4 regions of the Pseudomonas sp. B2M1-30 genome follow, and region 2 is predicted to be linked to each of the others. Evidence: riboswitches for the same ligand, from Rfam matches in the RefSeq annotation. Region 2 holds a riboswitch; each other region holds the start of a gene.
The links. Region 2 has a riboswitch for cobalamin ahead of N8H74_RS04560 (CbtB domain-containing protein). Riboswitches for the same ligand answer to the same signal wherever they lie in the genome.

Region 1 (4,809 bases), on a different contig from region 2:
CGAACACTGCATCGCTGCCGTTTTCCAGCACCGATTCAGTGGCCGCGCGGGCGACGGCAGTGCTGTCCAGTTCGCTGGTCTGGCGACTGACCAGATAGCCCACGCGCTTGCGCGCCTCTTCCAGATCATCGCCACGCAGCGCCTGGGCCACGGTCGCGACATGCTCGCCGAGACTGCGCATGCCAAGGGCGCAATACAGCGCCAGAATCTCGACCAGCCAGCCGACATAGGGCGCCCAGGACAGCGCCGTGGCGAGCAAGGTCAGCGGCAGCACCGCAATCACCCAGGCGGTCACGCCATGGCTACGCCAGCCACGCCCACCGGCGTTGAAACGTTGTTCGATGCGCCCGGCGAAATTGCCGAACGCCACCAGCGGATGCCAGCGTTTCGGTTCACCCAGCAACGCATCCAGCGCGACTGCGGCGACACTCAACAACGCCACACTCATTGACTCACTCCCCAGAAATTTTCATACAGCAACTCATTGAGCGGACGCGCCCGCGCCCACCCTTCGAGCACCAGCATCGGCGCCGGATAGAATGCCTTGACCGGTCCCAGGCACAACACCGCCAACGGCTTGGCCCCGGCTGGCAGTTTCAACAGATCGGCCAGCGCCTGCGGCTCGAACAGCGACACCCAGCCCATCCCCATACCTTCGGCACGCGCCGCCAGCCACAGGTTCTGGATCGCGCAGGACAGCGAGGCCATGTCCATTTCCGGCAGCGTGCGGCGCCCGAAAATATGTCGCTCGCGATCATCCATCAGCGCCGCGACCAGCACTTCGGCGCAGTCGTTGATGCCTTCGACCTTGAGCCTCATGAACTCGTCACTGCGCTCGCCAAGGGCCTCGGCGGTACGCACCCGCTCTTCTTCCACAAGGCTTTGAATCTGGCCACGCAGCGCACGGTCACTGATACGAATGAAGCGCCACGGCTGCATGAGGCCGACACTCGGCGCCTGGTGCGCGGCTTCGAGCAAGCGGCGCAGCAGTTCGGGTTCGACCGTGCCGCCGCTGAAGTGGCGCATGTCGCGACGTTCGGCGATGGCGCGGTAGACGGCTTCGCGCTCGTCTTCGGAGAAGGCGTTGTCTGTCATAGCCCCTTCGCGAGCGAGTCCGCTGCCATCACGGTTTCAAATACGGGAGCGGCCTCAGGATCAGGCGCCAGCAACGCGGCAATCGCCACCGGATTGGACGGGAAGTAGAAATGCACGTAGGACGCCGTCATCCGCCCGTCCCGATAAACCGCTTCGGCTCCGCGCCCGCCGTTGGGGCTGTGGCCTCGGGCGATCGGGGTCAGTTCGGTGGTGGTCAGGGAATGGTGGTAGGTGTGACCGCGCAGCTCACCTTCCGGCAACTCGACCGATTGCAGGGCCAGCGCCGCCAGGCGTTTCTGCATCACCGCCTCACCGCGCAACAGACCGACCAGCTCAGCGCGGACGCCGTCGACATCGGTCAGCGCATCGAGCAGATACAACATGCCGCCACATTCGGCGAGCAACGGCTTGCCGGCGGCGTGATGCGCACGGATCGCGTCGAGCATCGCCGTGTTCTGCGCCAGCGCGACGTGGTGCAACTCCGGATAACCGCCGGGCAGGTACAGGCTGTCCGCCTCGGGCAATTGCGTGTCACGGATCGGTGAGAAAAAGCGCAACTCGGCGCCCATCGCCCGCAGCAGATCAAGGCTCGCGCCGTAGGTGAAGGCAAACGCTTCATCCCGCGCAACAGCGATTCGTACGCCTTCGAGCAAGGGTTCGGTGACCTGCATCTCAGGTGCAGCGAATTCGACCGCCGGTGGCAGCGCTACCTCGCAACTGCTGGCGAGTGCTTCGGCCGCCGCGTCGAGGCGCAGGTCGAGGTCATTGAGTTCGCTGGCCTGCACCAGGCCGAGATGGCGGCTCGGCAGTTCGATTCCGGTTTCCCGGGACAACGCGCCGTACCAGCGCAAGCCTTCGGTGAGGCTGCCTTCGAGCAACTGCGCATGGCGCAAGGTGCCGACGCGATTGGCAAGCACGCCGGCAAACGGCAAGTCCGGCTGGTAGCGCGCCAAACCAAGAGCCAGCGCGCCAAAGGTCTGGGCCATGGCAGTGCCGTCGATCACGCCCAATACCGGCACGCCGAAATGCCGCGCCAGATCGGCGCTCGACGGCGTGCCGTCGAACAGTCCCATCACGCCTTCGATCAGGATCAGATCGGCCTCGCCGGCAGCTTCCCACAACAGGCGGCGACTTTCCTGCTCGCCGACCATCCACATGTCCAGTTGATAGACCGGCGCACCGCTGGCGCGCTCAAGGATCATCGGGTCGAGAAAGTCCGGGCCGCATTTGAACACACGAACCTTGCACCCCTGATTGCGGTGCAAACGGGCCAGCGCGGCGGTGACGGTGGTCTTGCCCTGGCCGGAGGCCGGCGCGGCGATCAACACCGCCGGGCAGTGACGTGGTGACTTCAAAGTTCGACGCCTTTCTGCGCTTTGATACCCGCCTGGAAGGCGTGCTTGATCATGCCCATCTCGGTGACGGTGTCGGCCAGCTCAATCATTTCCGGCTTGGCGGCGCGGCCCGTCACGACAACGTGCTGCATCGGCGGTCGGGCCTGCAAATCGCTGAGCACCTGATCGAGGTCGAGGTAACCGTGCTTGAGGGCAATGTTCAGTTCATCGAGCACCACCAGGCCAATGGCCGGATCGCGCAGCATCTGCCGGGACACTTCCCAGGCCGCTTCGGCGGCGGCGATGTCACGCTGGCGATCCTGGGTTTCCCAGGTGAAGCCCTCGCCCATCACATGAAAACGCACTTGCTCGGGGAAGCGGCGGAAAAACAATTCTTCGCCGGTGCTGTTGCGGCCCTTGATGAACTGCACCACGCCGCACTGCATGCCGTGGCCCATGGCGCGCGCGAGCATGCCGAACGCCGAGCTGCTCTTGCCCTTGCCGTTGCCGGTCAGCACCAGCAGCAGGCCGCATTCGTTGGGCGAATTGGCAATGCGCTCGTCGATCACGGCTTTTTTGCGCTGCATGCGCGCCAGATGACGTTCGTCACGTTCGGGGGAATCGGTCATGGGGGAGCTCTCCGTTGAGGCTGGATAACGGCGGGCAGGCACAAGAATAGACGGCAACAAGCCTGGCATCGCCCACCGTGATGCCGCTGGATGGATCAGGCCGGTCTCCGGGCTCATGAGCGGCGTCGGCCGGACTGCGCGCCTTCCCGCATCGCTGTCGGACGCAGTGGCACAAGGCGCAGTCTTCACTCATTTACCGTTGCGGGGGCAGCGCCGGGATCGGAGTCGTTCTTCGCCTGAAGACAACCCTCACCGGCTTCCCTGTTTCACTCTGTCGACATCGGTCACAGAGCACCTGAAACAAGCCGCGAAGGTTAGAGGGTTGGGGGTGGAGCGTCAATTGAAGAGGACGCCGCCGAGCGAATAACTGCCGTCGATCAATTATCTGGCGCCAATCTTGTGCCACACTGAGACAAGTGATATCAAAGAGCCACACCCTCACATCAGACAAGAACAAGGTGAGCCCCATGCAAGGCATGATCATCAGCAACCCGCGCCTGGAATTCCTGCGCCCGGTGCTGGAACGCTGGTTTGACTGTATCGACCGCTACAACACCGTGCGCGGCGACAACGACACGCCGTACTGGCACGATGAAAAAGCCAACCTCGGCCTGTTGTCCGCTGCCGCGTGGATGGCTGAGCTGGTGACACTGCGCGACACCGCCACCCGCAAACAGAACGAGGAAGGCGAGCGCAATGCCCGCACCGACCTGTTCATCGCCGGCGCCGAGGATCGCGCCTTCATTCAGGCGACGCAGCGCTGGCCGCGAGTGAACAACCTCAACCTCAGCCAGGCTTTGGCCGAGATCACCAGCGACGCCAAGCGCATCAGCTATGCCAGCGACCTGAAGCTCGGCTGCCTGTTCGTCGCGCCGCAAAAGGCCCAACACAGCGCCAGCCCCGAAGAGCTGCAAGACATGGTCGACGACCTGCAAAAGGAACACACCTGCGCCGTCGCCTGGTATTTCCCCTACGCGTACCGCAAATTGCACAGCGATGCCGGCAATTATCATCCGGGCATCGCCGTGCTGTTCAAGGAAGCGCGCGGCTGACCGGTTGAACCATCGGGCTTGCGCCCTTCTCTATGATTAAGAATGCATTCATAGGGAAGATCAGTAATGCGCAAGCCCCAGCTCGTTTTCATCATCGCCTTCGCCGGCGGACTTGCCGCGTGCGGCGAGTCGTCCAGCCTGCAAGTGTCCGACGGCACCGGCCCATCACCCAAACTGCCCGAACCGAACAAGACCCTGATCCCGACGGTGAACATCGCCCCGGCGACCGGCTGGCCGGCGGGTGGTAAACCGACAGCCGCCGCAGGCACCCAGGTGGCTGCGTTTGCCGATAACCTCGATCATCCGCGCTGGTTGTATGTGCTGCCCAACGGCGATGTACTGGTGGCGGAAACCAACGCACCGCCCAAACCGGATGACAGCAAGGGCATTCGTGGCTGGGTGATGAAAAAAGTCATGGGACGCGCGGGTGCCGGCGTGCCCAGCCCCAACCGCATCACCCTGCTGCGCGATGCCGATCACGACGGCGTCGCCGAGACCCGCACGGTATTTCTGCAAAACCTCAACTCGCCGTTCGGCATGACTCTGGTCGGCAACGATCTGTACGTCGCCGATACCGACCGCCTGCTGCGCTTCCACTACGAATCCGGCGCCACTGAAATCAAGACGCAGCCGATCAAGGTCACCGACCTTCCGGGCGGCACGCTGAATCATCACTGGACGAAAAACGTCATCGCCAGC
Region 2 (4,809 bases):
GCTCGGCCAGTTCGACCAGACGCTCGACCCCGTAACGCCAATAGGCGATGCCGCCGTGCAGGGAAATCAGAATGACCCTGGCGTGGCGCAGCACTTCGTCGACGTACAGATCCACCGACGCGTGATTCTGCACCTGCATCGGGTTGGCCAGACGCAGGCTCGGGTAATCCTCGGGCAACTGCTGCGCCGCTTCGGCGAGCAGCGCCAGGCTGGAATCGCCGCTGCACAGGATCACCAGTTCGGCGGGGGTTTGTCCAAGGTCGGCGATGTTGTCATCCGACACGAAACCGCCGGGCTGGGTCCTGAGCAGGTGCATGGTTTAAACGCTGAGCGCGGCGCGCAGTTGCGCTTCAAGTCGGGCGGCGTCCAGTTCCTGGCCGATCAGCACCAGCCGGGTGACGCGCGCTTCATCGGCACCCCACTGACGGTCGAAGTGCTTGTCGAAACGCGTGCCCACGCCCTGGATCAGCAGGCGCATCGGCTTGTTCGGGATCGCCGCGAAACCCTTCACCCGCAGGATGCCGTGCTGAACCACCAGTTGCGTCAGGGCGTCGAGCAGCAGGCTCTCGTCGGCTTGCGGCAGCTCGATGGAGATCGAGTCGAAGGCGTCGTGATCGTGATCGTCGTGGTCATCATCACCGTCGTGGTGGTGATCGTGATGGCTGTGGCGGCTGTCGATGTGCTCTTCGGAACCGGCGCCCAGACCAATCAACACATCCAGCGGCAGACGACCGTTGCTGGCTTCGATGATTTTTACCGCTGGCGGCAGTTCTTCGGCGACTTCCAGGCGCACACGGGCCAGATCTTCCGGACTGGTCTGGTCAGCCTTGTTGAGGATCACCAGGTCAGCGCTCGCCAGTTGATCGGCGAACAGCTCGTGCAGCGGCGACTCGTGGTCCAGGTTCGGGTCGAGTTTGCGCTGGGCGTCGACCTGATCCGGGAACGCAGCGAAGGTGCCAGCGGCCACGGCCGGGCTGTCGACCACGGTGATCACCGCGTCGACGGTGCAGGCGCTGCGGATTTCCGGCCACTGGAAGGCTTGCACCAGTGGTTTTGGCAGGGCCAGGCCCGAGGTTTCGATGAGGATGTGGTCGAGATCGCCGCGACGGGCGACCAGTTCACGCATCACCGGGAAGAACTCTTCCTGCACGGTGCAGCACAGGCAACCGTTGGCCAGTTCGTAGACGCGGCCGGTGGCTTCTTCTTCGGTGCAGCCGATGGTGCATTGCTTGAGGATTTCACCGTCGATGCCCAGCTCGCCGAACTCGTTGACGATCACCGCGATACGACGACCCTGGGCGTTGTCGAGCATGTGCCGCAGCAGGGTGGTTTTACCCGAGCCGAGAAAACCGGTGACGATGGTGACGGGAAGTTTGGCCAATGTTTTCATCGGATGCCCTTTGGCAAGGTGGCGGGCATACGGGACGAGAACCGGCCACGCAGACACGCGCCGGAAGCGTTCGCCACCGGATCACCCCGCCCGGTTGTAGTGAGAATCTGTATCGAGGCAGGTCTCCTGGCTGACGGCGTTCGGGACTTGGCCCGGCATTCGCTGCGCCTTCCCGCGAGCTCCGTAGGGGGAGCCTGCAGTGGCGTGGCAGCGAACAGCACCGTTCACAGTTGCGGGGGCAGCCGCGGCTTGGACCGCGTTCCCTTCTTAGCTTCGGCACGCGCCGAAGAACCTCGAAAGCGCAAGGCTACGCAGGGTATGGGGATGGGTCAATGCTTGGTGGATTTTGAGATTGGGGGCATATCCGTTGCTTCGGGTGCTCAAAAAACGGATATGCCCCCATTCAATTGACTCAAACCCTCCCCCATGCTCTCCTACACACCTTGTTACGGGTGCCCTGCAAAGGGTGAAACGGGAAACCGGTGAATCATGTGCTTTACTCAAAAGCCATGTCAGTCCGGTGCTGCCCCCGCAACGGTAAGCGAGAGAAGCGTCAGATCCACTGTGCCATGGCATGGGAAGGTGATGCTTGCAGGTCGGCCAGACGCCACCCCTCGCGAGCCCGGAGACCGGCCCGCAACACACAGCGCGTACCTTGCGTCGCTGAACATAACAAACCCGCGGTGGGCGGGCGCTGTTCGAACCTCTGCGTGCCTGACCCGCAGGGGTTTTCATGCGCTCCGTTCACCCGCTGACACTCCAGAGGGAAGCGCCATGTCGATCATCAGCAGCACCGGCAGCAATTCGGACAAGATCTCCAGCACCAACACCCTGAGCCAACGCCTGACCGCCGCCGTCTGCGCGTCGATCCTCGGTGCCTGCCTGGTCTACTTCGCCGGTTTCTCGCACATCGAAGCGGTACACAACGCCGCCCACGATACCCGCCACAGCGCCGCGTTCCCGTGCCACTGAGACCTGACGACATGATCAAGCGCATTGCCCAAACCGCAGGCTTCACCGGCCTGCTGGCCGCCCTGCTGCTGACCCTGCTGCAAAGCTTCTGGGTGTCGCCGCTGATTCTCCAGGCGGAAACCTTCGAGAAATCCGAGCCAGTGGCTGAAGTTCACGAACACGCCGCCGGCACCGCCGCGCACACGCACGACGCCGAAGCCTGGGAGCCGGAAGATGGCTGGCAGCGCGTGGTTTCGACCACCGGCGGCAACCTCGTCGTCGCTGTCGGTTTCGCCCTGATGCTGGCCGGTCTGTACACCCTGCGTGCGCCGACCAAAACCTCGCAAGGCCTGCTTTGGGGCCTCGCCGGTTATGCGACCTTCGTGCTCGCGCCGACCATGGGCCTGCCGCCGGAACTGCCGGGCACCGCTGCCGCCGATCTGGCCTCGCGGCAGATGTGGTGGATCGGCACCGCCGCGTCCACCGCTGTGGGTCTGTCGCTGATCGCGTTCAGCCGCAACTGGCTAATGAAGATCCTTGGCGTGGCGATCATCGCCGTGCCGCATGTGATCGGCGCGCCGCAACCGGAAGTGCATTCGATGCTCGCTCCGGAAGTGCTGGAAGCTCAGTTCAAGATCGCTTCGCAGTTGACCAACGTGGCGTTCTGGCTGGCCCTGGGCCTGATCAGCGCCTGGTTGTTCCGCCGCAAGAACGACGGTCAATACAACGCATGACCGATGCTGGCGCAGCGCCGACCCTGGTGGTCGGCCTGGGCTGCCAGCGCGGCTGCCCGGCCAGCACCCTGCGTGCGCTGCTTGACCAGGCCTTGCAGGCTCATCGCATTGAACTGCGGGCAGTCAAGGCGTTGGCCAGCATCGACCTCAAACGTGACGAACCGGGCCTGCAAGAACTTGCCGCGCAACTCGCGCTGCCCCTGCTCTACTTCAGCCGCGAGGAACTGGCCGGTTACCAGCCGCGATTGAGTCACCGTTCGCAAATCGCCTATGAGCGCACCGGCTGCTACGGCGTGGCCGAAAGTGCCGCCCTGGCCCTTGCCGAACAGCTGATCCAGGCCCCTGCAAAACTGCTGATTTCACGGCAGAAATACGCCCAGGCGACTTTGGCATTGGCCGGCGCCGCCTGAAATCCCGATAATCCCCGCCATCGATCATGAGCATTCTTCATCTGAAGCGCTCTGATACCGCCTCACCCTGCCCTTTTTCACAGGATTCAGCGATGACCGTCTACTTCATCGGCGCCGGCCCCGGCGACCCGGAACTGATCACCGTCAAAGGCCAGCGGCTGATCCGCACCTGCCCGGTCATCATCTACGCAGGCTCATTGGTACCGGCGGCGGTGCTGCAAGGTCATCAAGCCGAAACGGTGGTCAACAGCGCCGAATTGCATCTGGAACAAATCATCGAACTGATCAAATCCGCCCACGCCCGGGGACAGGACGTGGCGCGGGTGCATTCCGGCGATCCGAGTCTGTATGGTGCGATCGGCGAGCAGATCCGCTATTTGCGTGAGCTGGACATCCCGTTCGAAATCATCCCCGGCGTCACCGCCACCGCCGCCTGCGCCGCGTTGTTGGGCGCCGAACTGACCCTGCCGGATATCTCGCAAAGCGTGATCCTGACCCGTTACGCGGACAAAACCGCGATGCCCGCCGGGGAAGAACTGGGCAGTCTGGCGCAGCACGGGGCGACCATGGCGATTCATCTGGGGGTCAATCATCTGGAAAAGATCCTCGCCGAGCTGCTGCCACACTACGGCGCCGATTGCCCGATTGCGGTGATTCACCGCGCGACCTGGCCGGATCAGGATTGGGTCGTGGGAACGCTGGCGGATATCGCCGGGAAAGTCGCCGCCAAGGGTTTTCGACGCACGGCGTTGATTCTGGTGGGCCGGGTGTTGGGCAGCGACCATTTCAGTGAGTCGTCGCTGTATCGCGCGGGGCATGCGCATTTGTATCGGCCGTAGCGGCCACTTGGCGGACAAGTCCTGAGTTTCAGGCATAAAAAAACGGCGCTCACGGTGCGCCGTTTTTTATGTTCGCAGCGAACGCCTTAGTAGTAAGCGTTTTCTTTCTGCGTGTGGTCGGTCACGTCGCGAACGCCCTTGAGCTCCGGAATGCGCTCGAGCAAGGTGCGCTCGATGCCTTCCTTCAGGGTCACGTCGGCCTGGCCGCAGCCCTGGCAACCGCCGCCGAACTGCAGAACGGCGATGCCGTCCTCGACCACATCGATCAGGCTGACCTGACCGCCGTGGCTCGCCAGCCCAGGGTTGATTTCGGTTTGCAGGTAGTAGTTGATGCGCTCGTTGATCGGGCTGTCGGCGTTGACCATCGGGACTTTGGCGTTTGGCGCCTTGATGGTCAATTGGCCGCCCATGCGGTCAGTGGCGTAATCGACGACGGCATCCTCAAGGAACGCCTCGCTGAACGAGTCGATGTAAGCGGTGAAGCT
Region 3 (4,809 bases), on a different contig from region 2:
CGCGGTGGTCGAACAACAGGCGGACACCGATGACGGCATTCGCGTGTTCGACGCCGTTGCCCTGGGACGTACGCCCTGGCTGTCGGCGCTTGAGCCGTGGTCACGCAGCGATGACGAAATCGTTCAGCAGGCGCTGTCCGACGTCGATGCCGTCCACCTGCGCAGCCGTATCTGGCGCAGTCTGTCGGGTGGTGAACGCCAGCGCGTACACATCGCCCGGGCATTGGCCCAGCGCCCGCAGATCCTGGTGCTGGACGAACCGGCCAACCACCTCGACATCCAGCATCAACTGGCGATTCTGAAGGTGGTGCAGGCGCTGCCGGTCACCACGCTGATCGCATTGCACGACCTGAATCAGGCGCTCAAGTGTGATCGCCTGGCGATTCTGGAGCGCGGACGACTGGTGGATCTGGGCAAGCCGCTCGACGTGCTGACGCCCCAGCGCCTGCAAGACACCTTCGGGGTCAGGGCGCATTACCTGACGGATCCGTTCGACGGCGCACAGGTCCTGCGGTTTCATTCATGAAGCGGTCGGACGGTTGTGCATATGCGTCGTCTGCCACACGGGATCGGCGTCGACCGCAATGATCTCGAACCCCTGCCGCAACCAGAAGTCGATGGCTCCCGGCAGAAATGGGTGGGTGTGCAGATAGATCATCTCGACGCCGTCCGCCAGCGCCATGGCTTTCAATGAACGGTAAAGGGCCCCGGCCAATCCCGAGCGGCGCAGCGTCGGCACGACGAACAGGCGCACGACCTCGACCACTTTGAGCCCCGGATAGGCAAGATTCGGAAAACGCCGGTCGTAGCCGAGATAGCCGATCGAGGCCACGATCCGCCCCGCATGGCGGGCGATCAGGAAGCGCCCCTCGCCTTGCAGATAGACCTCTGCAAAGCGCGCCAGGTCGTCAGGCATCCCGGACGCGCTGAGCTTGGGGAAAAGCCCGGCGCGCGCCTCGAGCACAAAGTCGAGGATTTCAGGAATGTCGGCGCCAGACACTGCCTGGATAATCGGTTGTTCACTCATGTAATGCGAATGCCTGCCAGAGTTGCAATCAGTGCCCGGTGAAGGGCACTGCCTTCACCTCAGGCGCGGGTCGAATAGCGAGGCAGATCAAGCACTCGCTCGGCGGCCCAGCCGAACACCAGGCCAACGGTCGTCCACAGTACCAACTGAATGCCCAGCGACGCCACGCGGAATTTCCACAGCAGCACGGCCGAGAAGGTTTCCGGGACTTCGTTGATGGCTGGAAACAGGAACCCGGCAATCGCCATGATGACAACGTACAGCGTCACCGCGATGATCGAGCCGCTCCAGATGCCCCTGGCAGTCATCAATTTGCGCGCCGCATTGATCGCAATCACCGCCGCAATCACCGATACCAGCAACATCAGGAAGAACAGCCTGGTGCGTTGCGCGATGGTGTCCGGATCACCCACCGATGGCGGGTTGGCAGGATATTTCAGGCCCGGCACCAGAATCAGCGTGACGAACGCCGCCAGCGCCAGCAGCGCCGCCAGACCACGCGGACCGATATTGCCGACCCGACCGAGGGCGTATGCGAACACCAGCGCAAAGATCCCGTCAAGCGAAACGCTGTACACCACCACGCCGGTGAACAGGCCGAAGCTGCTTTGCACTTCGCGGCTGACCAGTTCTTCTTCCGGCGCATCGCCGTGCATTTGCGCCATTTGCTCTTCGAAGGCAATCGCCCGATCAATCTGTGGTTCGCCGAAAACCTTGGCGAAACCGAAGGCAAGAATTCCGGCGAGCAACCCCACCAGCATGCCGCGAACCAATAATTTACCCGTCATGTCGTAATCCTTGAGTCAGTGGCAGGGGAAGCCAAGCAAGTGGCGGCCGTCGTGCACGAACTCGTGGACATACATGCCCTTGACCAGCGCAGTGGCGCCCTGCTCTGCACCGACGAAATAAATCGCCAGCATCAGCAACAGGCCGCCAAACATGGCCCAGGGAAGAATTTCGCCCAGCGGAATGGTGGGCAGGGAAACATCAGTCTGCGAAGCAGCGCTATAAGCCATGTGAACCTCCAGGGAAGACGCGTCCCGGTACGGATTTGAGATAAGGAGAACAGGGTCTGGCTCACGGCTGACATCAGCCGTTTACAGTGGCGCGACCGCACCGGATTTGCACCGGTTGCCCGTTCGGAATGAGCTGCAACATTTCCTGTAACAAAATGATACAACTCGCCGAAGTTTACGCGTTGGCCCCAATAAAAACAGGGTCCGGGAATCAATTTCATGTAGAGCCTCTTTTGGAGGCGGGGCCGCCCGCAAAATAGAGGCGCAAAAAAACCGGAGCACCGTGAAGTGCTCCGGTCGGGTCAGGCAACCGCGTCTCAGGCCAGTTCTTTACGCAACTGACGCGCCGCGTTGACCATGTGTACCAGCGCCGCTTCGGTTTCCGGCCAGCCACGGGTTTTCAGTCCGCAGTCCGGGTTGACCCACAGGCGTTCGGCCGGGATGCGTTTGGCAGCCTTGCGCAGCAGGTTGGCCATTTCCGAAGAATCCGGAACCCGTGGCGAGTGGATGTCGTAGACGCCCGGGCCGATCTCGTTCGGGTAGGCGAAGGCTTCGAAAGCGTCGAGCAGCTCCATGTCCGAACGCGAAGTTTCGATGGTGATCACGTCGGCATCCATCGCCGCGATGGACTCGATCACGTCGTTGAACTCGCTGTAGCACATGTGGGTGTGGATCTGGGTTTCGTCACGCACGCCGGAGGCGCACAGACGGAACACTTCAGTCGCCCAGTCCAAGTAGTGCTGCCACTGCGCCTGACGCAACGGCAGGCCCTCACGGAACGCGGCTTCGTCGATCTGCACGATTTTGATCCCGGCCGCTTCCAGATCCACCACTTCGTCGCGAATCGCCAGCGCCAGTTGGCGCGCCTGCACCTCGCGGCTCACATCTTCACGGGGGAACGACCACATCAGCATGGTCACCGGACCGGTCAGCATGCCCTTCATTACCTTGCCGGTCAGGCCCTGGGCGTAGCGGATCCATTCGACGGTCATGGCTTTCGGGCGGCTCAGGTCGCCGAAGATCACCGCCGGTTTCACGCAGCGCGAACCGTAGCTCTGCACCCAGCCGAAACGGGTGAACACGTAGCCGTCCAGTTGCTCGGCGAAGTATTCGACCATGTCGTTGCGCTCGGCTTCACCGTGAACCAGCACGTCGAGGCCCAGGCGCTCCTGAATTTCCACGGCATGACGAATTTCGCTGTGCATCGCTTCGGTGTATTCGGCGACAGTCAGCTTGCCTTGCTTGAACGACTGGCGCGCCAGACGGATCGACGCGGTCTGCGGGAACGAACCGATGGTGGTGGTCGGGAACAGCGGCAGATCGAGGCCGGCGCGCTGCTTGGCGATACGCTGGGCAAACAGCGACTGACGCTGGCTGTCCTTGGCGGTGATCGCCGCGACGCGCGCTTGAACGGCGGTTTTGTGGATACGCGGCGACGCGGCACGGCTGGCCTGAACGGCGCGGCTTTGGGTCAGCGCTTGCAGCACTTTCGGCGCTTCAGGCTCGTTCACCGCCTGGGCCAGTACGGCGACCTCTTCGCACTTCTGCACGGCGAAGGCCAGCCAGCTCTTCAGCTCGGCGTCGAGTTTGTCTTCGCGGCCCAGATCCACCGGGCTGTGCAGCAGCGAGCAGGACGGCGCGACCCACAGACGATCGCCCAGACGCTCATGAGCGTGTTGCAACGTGGCGAGGGCGTTTTCCAGATCGCAACGCCAGACGTTACGGCCGTTGACCACGCCCAAGGACAACACCTTGTACGCCGGCAGGCGATCAAGAATGGTCGGGTACTGATCCGGCGCACGTACCAGATCGATGTGCAGACCGTCGACCGGCAGATTCGCCGCCAGGCCGAGATTTTCTTCCAGACCACCGAAGTACGTGGCGAGCAGTTTTTTCAGCGGATCACGCTGAATCTGGTTGTAGGCGCGCTCAAAAGCGTTTTTCCATTCCTGCGGCAGGTCGAGCACCAGAATCGGCTCGTCGATCTGCACCCACTCCACGCCTTGAGCCGCAAGACGCGCAAAGATCTGGCCGTACAGCGGCAGCAGGCGGTCGAGCAATTCCAGTTTGTCGAACTCCGCGCCCTTGGCCTTGCCCAGCCACAGGTAAGTCAGCGGACCGATGATCACAGGCTTGACGTTGTGACCCAGCGCACGGGCCTCTTCGACTTCTTCGAACAGTTGATCCCAGCCCAACTGGAACTGCTGGTCGGCGCTGAACTCCGGGACCAGATAGTGATAGTTGGTGTCGAACCACTTGGTCATTTCCTGAGCATGGGCACCGCCGCAGCAGCTGTCACTGACGCCACGCGCCATGCCGAACAGGGTTTGCAGAGTGGCTTTGCCATCGTGCGGACGGAAGCGCTCGGGGATCACGCCGAACATCAGCGAGTGGGCCAGCACCTGGTCGTACCAGGCAAAATCCCCCACCGGCAGCAGCTCGATACCCGCGTCTTTTTGCAGCGCCCAATGCGCCTTGCGCAGCTCGCGGCCGACGTCGCGCAGACCCGCTTCGTTCAGTTCTCCTTTCCAGAACGCCTCTTGCGCTTTCTTCAGTTCGCGGTCGCGACCGATGCGCGGAAATCCAAGGGAATGGGCCAGTGCCATAACAAACAACTCCAATGTCTTGTCGATGGCGGCCATTGTCGATTTCGGTCATGAATGAGACAAACTCAATTTAATCTCGTTGGTCTCAAGTTTTGTTCATGTACATCACCCCGCGTCGATCTGCCCCCGTCACCCTTGACCTCTGTGTCAAAAAGTTGCG
Region 4 (4,809 bases), on a different contig from region 2:
TCCGGTGAAAGTGCGCTGGGCCACGGCGGATGCCTGCGTTTACACCGAATGGGCGGAGAGCGATCTGAACAAGGCGGCGGGAGCGCACTGAGAACCCGCACAACAGGGTCACCCTCGGGTCATCCAGCGTCGGGCTGTGGTGGCCCATTTTTTTGGCTGTCAGGAATATGGTTGGTGGGGCTGAAAAGCGCCCCTCATCGGAACGCCGCTCAGCCCTCTCCCCTTGGAGAGGGCAAACCAGCCAACACGGCCTCAACCAATAGCCCGATACCCTTCAATCTCGTCCGGCCACGCCGTCAGCACTTCAAACCCGGTCTCGGTCACCGCGACCATATGCTCCCACTGCGCCGACAGCGAGCCATCCTTGGTCAGCACCGTCCAGCCATCCGGCATGTTCTTCACATGGCGCTTGCCGGCGTTGAGCATCGGCTCGATGGTGAAAATCATCCCCGCCTTCAGCTTCAAGCCCTGATTGGGGAAACCGTAATGCAGGACTTGCGGCTCATCGTGATAGACCTTGCCGATCCCGTGCCCGCAATACTCGCGCACCACGCTGAAGCCCTCTTTCTCTGCCAGGCTCTGGATCGCGTGGCCGATGTCGCCCAGGGTCGCGCCCGGGCGCACCATGCGGATGCCGGCGCACATGGCCTCGTAGGTGGTCTTGATCAGATGCTGCGCTTCGGGCGTCGCCTCGCCGACCACGTACATACGGCTGGTATCGCCGAACCAGCCGTCCTTGATCACCGCGATGTCGAGGTTGACGATGTCGCCGTCCTGCAACGGCGTGCCCGACGGAATGCCGTGACACACCACGTCGTTGACCGAGGCGCAGACCGTTTTCGGAAATCCGTGATAACCGACGTTGGCCGGAATGGCTTTCTGCACGTTGACGATGTAGTCGTTGCACAGGCGGTCCAGCTCATCGGTGGTGACGCCGGCCTTGACGTGGGGCACCAGCATCGCCAGCACTTCGGCGGCCAGTTTGCCGGCCCCGCGCGATTGTGCGATGTCGGCCGGGGTGTTGATCTTGATCTGGTTTCTCATGCCGTGACTGCTTCCTGAGTCAGTTGTTGCAGGTCCAGGCCGCCGGCCTGTTCAGCGCGAATCAGCAAGCGGCAGATGGCGCTGTGGTCGAGGTTGGGGTGCAGTTCGGCGAGCATGCCGATGCGCATCCAGTGCTCGGCCTGTGCGTTGATCGAGCGGCTGAGCGCGGTGCTGGAGATGCGCAGATTCTCGTGCATGTCCTCTGAGATCTTGACGATGCCCATAAATGTTTCCGATACGAAATATATATGGATCGTATATTAATCGGACAGTCGCAAAAATTGCAAACCCGCAGCGGCGCGGCAAATCGCAGGCAAAAAAAAGCTGCCAGAAATGGCAGCAAAAAACTGAGAGCACGCGATGTATTGAGGCCAGTATGGGCGCCGGATAATGACAGCGTCATGACAGCCGAAAATTCATCGAACCGCCCCTGCGGCGTCATCAGGATGTCATCAAATCAACGGCAGAATCCTCGCAACCGCGAGCCTTCGACGGATGATTTGCAAGGATTCCCATGAAAGACGACGCCTCTCTGTTTGCCGCCATCGACCTGGGCTCGAATGCGTTTCGCATGATGATCGGCCAGTCGGTACGCAGCCGAAAGGGCCTGATGATTCAGGAAATCAAAACCCTGCGCGAGCCGGTGCGCCTGGCCGAAGGCCTTGATGGCGGCGCGCTGGATGCGTTGGCCCTGGATCGCGGCTGGCAGGCGTTGGCGCGGTTCGGCAAGAAGCTGCGCGGCTTCGAACCCGGCCGCGTGCGTGCCGTCGCTACCAGCGCCGTGCGCGAAGCCGACAATGCGCCGCTGTTTCTGGCCAGCGCGGAACGGCACCTGGGCTTTCGCATTGACGTCATCTCCGGGCATGAAGAAGCGCAACTGGTGTACGCCGGGGTGGCCCATGCCCTGCCGAGCGCCGAAGACATGCGTCTGGTGGTCGACATCGGCGGTGGCTCCACCGAACTGATCCTTGGCCAGGGCTCGCAACCGTTGCTGACCGAAAGCATCGCCATCGGCAGCGGCACCTTGAGCGCGCGGTACTTTCGCGGCGGCGAAGTTTCTTGCGCCGCCCTGCAGGAAGCCGAACGCGTCGCGATCCTTCAGTTTGAAAAAGTCGCCCGGCGTTATCGTGCCCAGGGCTGGCAGCAGACCATCGGCTCTTCCGGCACCGCGCGCATGCTCGCCAAAGTACTCAAGGCCAATCGCCTGAACGACTTCGGCCAGGACGGCATCACCTACGGCGGCCTGCTGCGCCTGTCATTGCTTCTGCTGAAAGTGCAGAACGTCCAGCAACTCAAACTCGCCGGTCTGCAACCCCACCGCCAGGGCATCCTGCCCGGCGGTCTGGTGATCATGCTCGCCGCGTTCAAAGCGTTCGGCATCGCGCAAATGATGCCCTCTGAACCGGGCCTGCGCCTGGGTGTGTTGCACGGCTTGATGAGCAACCATTAATACCCGCCTCGCTTTATATTCCCGCTCCCCTTCGGCGGCCCGATCGATTACCATGCCGCCGCCGGTTCCCAAACGGGATCAATAGGGAATCCGAGGTGCCTGCACGGCACCAATCGGAACTGCCCCCGCAACTGTAGGTGCTGAGCCTGCTCCTTGACTGCCACTGGGATCACCCCCGGGAAGGCCGGAGCACAGGCGATGACGCATCAGTCAGGAGACCTGCCGGCGCAGTAAATCACTAACCGGCGGGGTGTCCGGGAGGACATCCTGCCGTGCGCGTCCTCGATGGATGCCCGGCCTTGCGCGGCCTCCTTGCCTGCGTTCGATGGTGTGTTTCCAAGCCGTACCCTCCCGCTCCGCGTACGGTTCCCCTGGAGACTGCATCATGCTGCTGCCCCACGTTGCCACCCTCATCGCCGGCCTGACCCTCAGCGCTCTTGCCCAGGCGACACCGACTCACTATCCCCTGACGATCGAAAACTGTGGCAGCACCCTCACCTTTGCGCACGCACCAACGCGCACGGTCACCATCGGCCAGGCCGGTACGGAAATGCTCTACGCCATGGGCCTGGGCGACAAAATGGTCGGCACCTCGCTGTGGTTCAACAACGTGCTGGACACGTACAAGGTGCAGAACGACAAGGTCGGGCGGCTGGCCGACAACGAACCGAGTTTCGAGGCGGTTATCGGCAAACGTCCGGAACTGGTCGCCGTGGAGCTGGAATGGATGGTCGGCCCGCAAGGGGCGGTCGGCACCCGCGAGCAGTTTCATGAGCTGAAAATCCCTACCTATCTGCTGCCTTCCGACTGCGAAGCCAAGGACAATCTGGTCGGCGCCGACGGCACACGCCTTGAGCCGTTTCGCATCGACAGCATTTACAAGAGTGTCAGCCAACTGGCAGAAATCTTCGATGTGCGTGACCGTGGCGAACAGCTCAATGCCGAGCTCAAGGCCAGCCTCGCCAAATCGATCGCCACCGCGCGCAACAAAGACTTGAAGGATGCCAGCGCGCTGGTCTGGTTCTCCAGCGCCCAAATGGACATCGAACCCTTCGTGGCCGGCCACAAAGGCGTTCCTGATTTCATGCTCAGTACCCTCGGCGTGCGCAACGTGGTGCAATCCGATGAAGAGTGGCCGACGGTCGGTTGGGAAACCATCGCCAAGGCCAATCCGACCTTTCTGGTGATCGCGCGCATGGACCGCCGTCGCTTCCCGGCTGACGACTACGAGAAAAAACTGGCGTTCCTGCGCAGCGATCCGGTGACTCGTAACATGGAGGCGGTGAAACACAACCGCATCATCATTCTCGACGCCATGGCGATGCAGGCCAGCCTGCGGATGTTCGACGGCGTTGAACAACTGGCCTCGGCCATTGACGGCTACGACCTGTCGAAATGATCAGGGGCCTGGTCCGTCTGTCGCTGGTCGGGGCGATCCTGTTGGCCGCCGTGATCGCCGGTGTGGCCATCGGTGAAACGCCAATCGAACCGGGTGTGGTGTTTCAAGTGCTGGCCAACAAACTGTGGGCGGCCGGCCATGTGCTCGACCCCATCGATGAAGGCATCGTCTGGAACTATCGCCTGACTCGTGCCCTGGTGGCGGCCGCCTGTGGTGCCGGTCTGGCGACCTGCGGAGTGATTCTGCAATCACTGCTGCGCAACCCGTTGGCCGATCCCTATCTGCTGGGCATTTCCGCCGGCGCCTCGACGGGCGCGGTGATGGTGGCGTTGCTGGGCGTCGGTGCCGGAGTGCTTTCGCTGTCGGCCGGGGCCTTCGTCGGCGCCGTGACGGCCTTCGTGCTGGTGATCCTGTTGGCGCGCGTCAGCGGCTCCGCCAGCGGCACCGGGCAAATCATTCTGGCAGGGATCGCCGGCTCGCAGCTATTCAACGCGCTGACGGCGTTTCTGATTACCCGCTCGGCGAGCTCCGAGCAGGCGCGCGGGATCATGTTCTGGCTGCTGGGCAATCTCGGCGGCGTGCGCTGGCCTTCGGTGTGGCTGGCGGTGCCGGTGGCCCTGGCTGGATTGATTGTGTGCCTGTGGCATCGACGGGCGCTGGATGCGTTTACCTTTGGTGCGGATTCGGCGGCGTCCCTCGGCATACCGGTGCGCCAGGTGCAGATACTGCTGATCGGCTGCGCGGCGCTGGTAACAGCGGTGATGGTCTCGATTGTCGGCTCGATCGGTTTTGTCGGTCTGGTGATTCCTCACGCCGCACGTCTGCTGCTGGGCACCGGCCACGCACGCCTGCTACCTGCCAGCGCCCTGGGCGGCGCCTTGTTTCTGATCGCTGCCGATGTGCTGTCACGCACGTT

Region 1: another riboswitch for cobalamin. It lies ahead of cobO (cob(I)yrinic acid a,c-diamide adenosyltransferase); the one in region 2 lies ahead of N8H74_RS04560 (CbtB domain-containing protein).
Region 3: another riboswitch for cobalamin. It lies ahead of N8H74_RS21565 (CbtB-domain containing protein); the one in region 2 lies ahead of N8H74_RS04560 (CbtB domain-containing protein).
Region 4: another riboswitch for cobalamin. It lies ahead of N8H74_RS21540 (ABC transporter substrate-binding protein); the one in region 2 lies ahead of N8H74_RS04560 (CbtB domain-containing protein).

What each region holds. Positions count from the first base shown of each region.
Region 1 covers NZ_JAOEJT010000011.1:191,298-196,106, reverse strand. Annotated here, with positions in the region: gene cbiB (adenosylcobinamide-phosphate synthase CbiB) at 1-448, opposite strand, end outside; gene bluB (5,6-dimethylbenzimidazole synthase) at 445-1,095, opposite strand; gene N8H74_RS21105 (cobyrinate a,c-diamide synthase) at 1,092-2,450, opposite strand; gene cobO (cob(I)yrinic acid a,c-diamide adenosyltransferase) at 2,447-3,058, opposite strand; cobalamin riboswitch at 3,139-3,372, opposite strand; gene N8H74_RS21095 (hypothetical protein) at 3,526-4,110, shown strand; gene N8H74_RS21090 (sorbosone dehydrogenase family protein) at 4,177-4,809, shown strand, end outside.
Region 2 covers NZ_JAOEJT010000002.1:198,097-202,905, reverse strand. Annotated here, with positions in the region: gene cobN (cobaltochelatase subunit CobN) at 1-316, opposite strand, end outside; gene cobW (cobalamin biosynthesis protein CobW) at 320-1,390, opposite strand; cobalamin riboswitch at 1,489-1,701, opposite strand; cobalamin riboswitch at 1,824-2,043, shown strand; gene N8H74_RS04560 (CbtB domain-containing protein) at 2,165-2,362, shown strand; gene N8H74_RS04555 (CbtA family protein) at 2,374-3,075, shown strand; gene N8H74_RS04550 (cobalamin biosynthesis protein) at 3,072-3,485, shown strand; gene cobM (precorrin-4 C(11)-methyltransferase) at 3,578-4,324, shown strand; gene nfuA (Fe-S biogenesis protein NfuA) at 4,411-4,809, opposite strand, start outside.
Region 3 covers NZ_JAOEJT010000012.1:55,707-60,515, forward strand. Annotated here, with positions in the region: gene N8H74_RS21550 (ABC transporter ATP-binding protein) at 1-526, shown strand, start outside; gene N8H74_RS21555 (GNAT family N-acetyltransferase) at 521-1,027, opposite strand; gene N8H74_RS21560 (CbtA family protein) at 1,087-1,815, opposite strand; gene N8H74_RS21565 (CbtB-domain containing protein) at 1,831-2,043, opposite strand; cobalamin riboswitch at 2,078-2,207, opposite strand; gene metE (5-methyltetrahydropteroyltriglutamate--homocysteine S-methyltransferase) at 2,361-4,649, opposite strand.
Region 4 covers NZ_JAOEJT010000012.1:50,569-55,377, forward strand. Annotated here, with positions in the region: gene N8H74_RS21515 (ABC transporter ATP-binding protein) at 1-91, shown strand, start outside; gene map (type I methionyl aminopeptidase) at 253-1,044, opposite strand; gene N8H74_RS21525 (ParD-like family protein) at 1,041-1,268, opposite strand; gene N8H74_RS21530 (hypothetical protein) at 1,293-1,562, shown strand; gene N8H74_RS21535 (Ppx/GppA family phosphatase) at 1,559-2,494, shown strand; cobalamin riboswitch at 2,540-2,736, shown strand; gene N8H74_RS21540 (ABC transporter substrate-binding protein) at 2,880-3,893, shown strand; gene N8H74_RS21545 (iron ABC transporter permease) at 3,890-4,809, shown strand, end outside.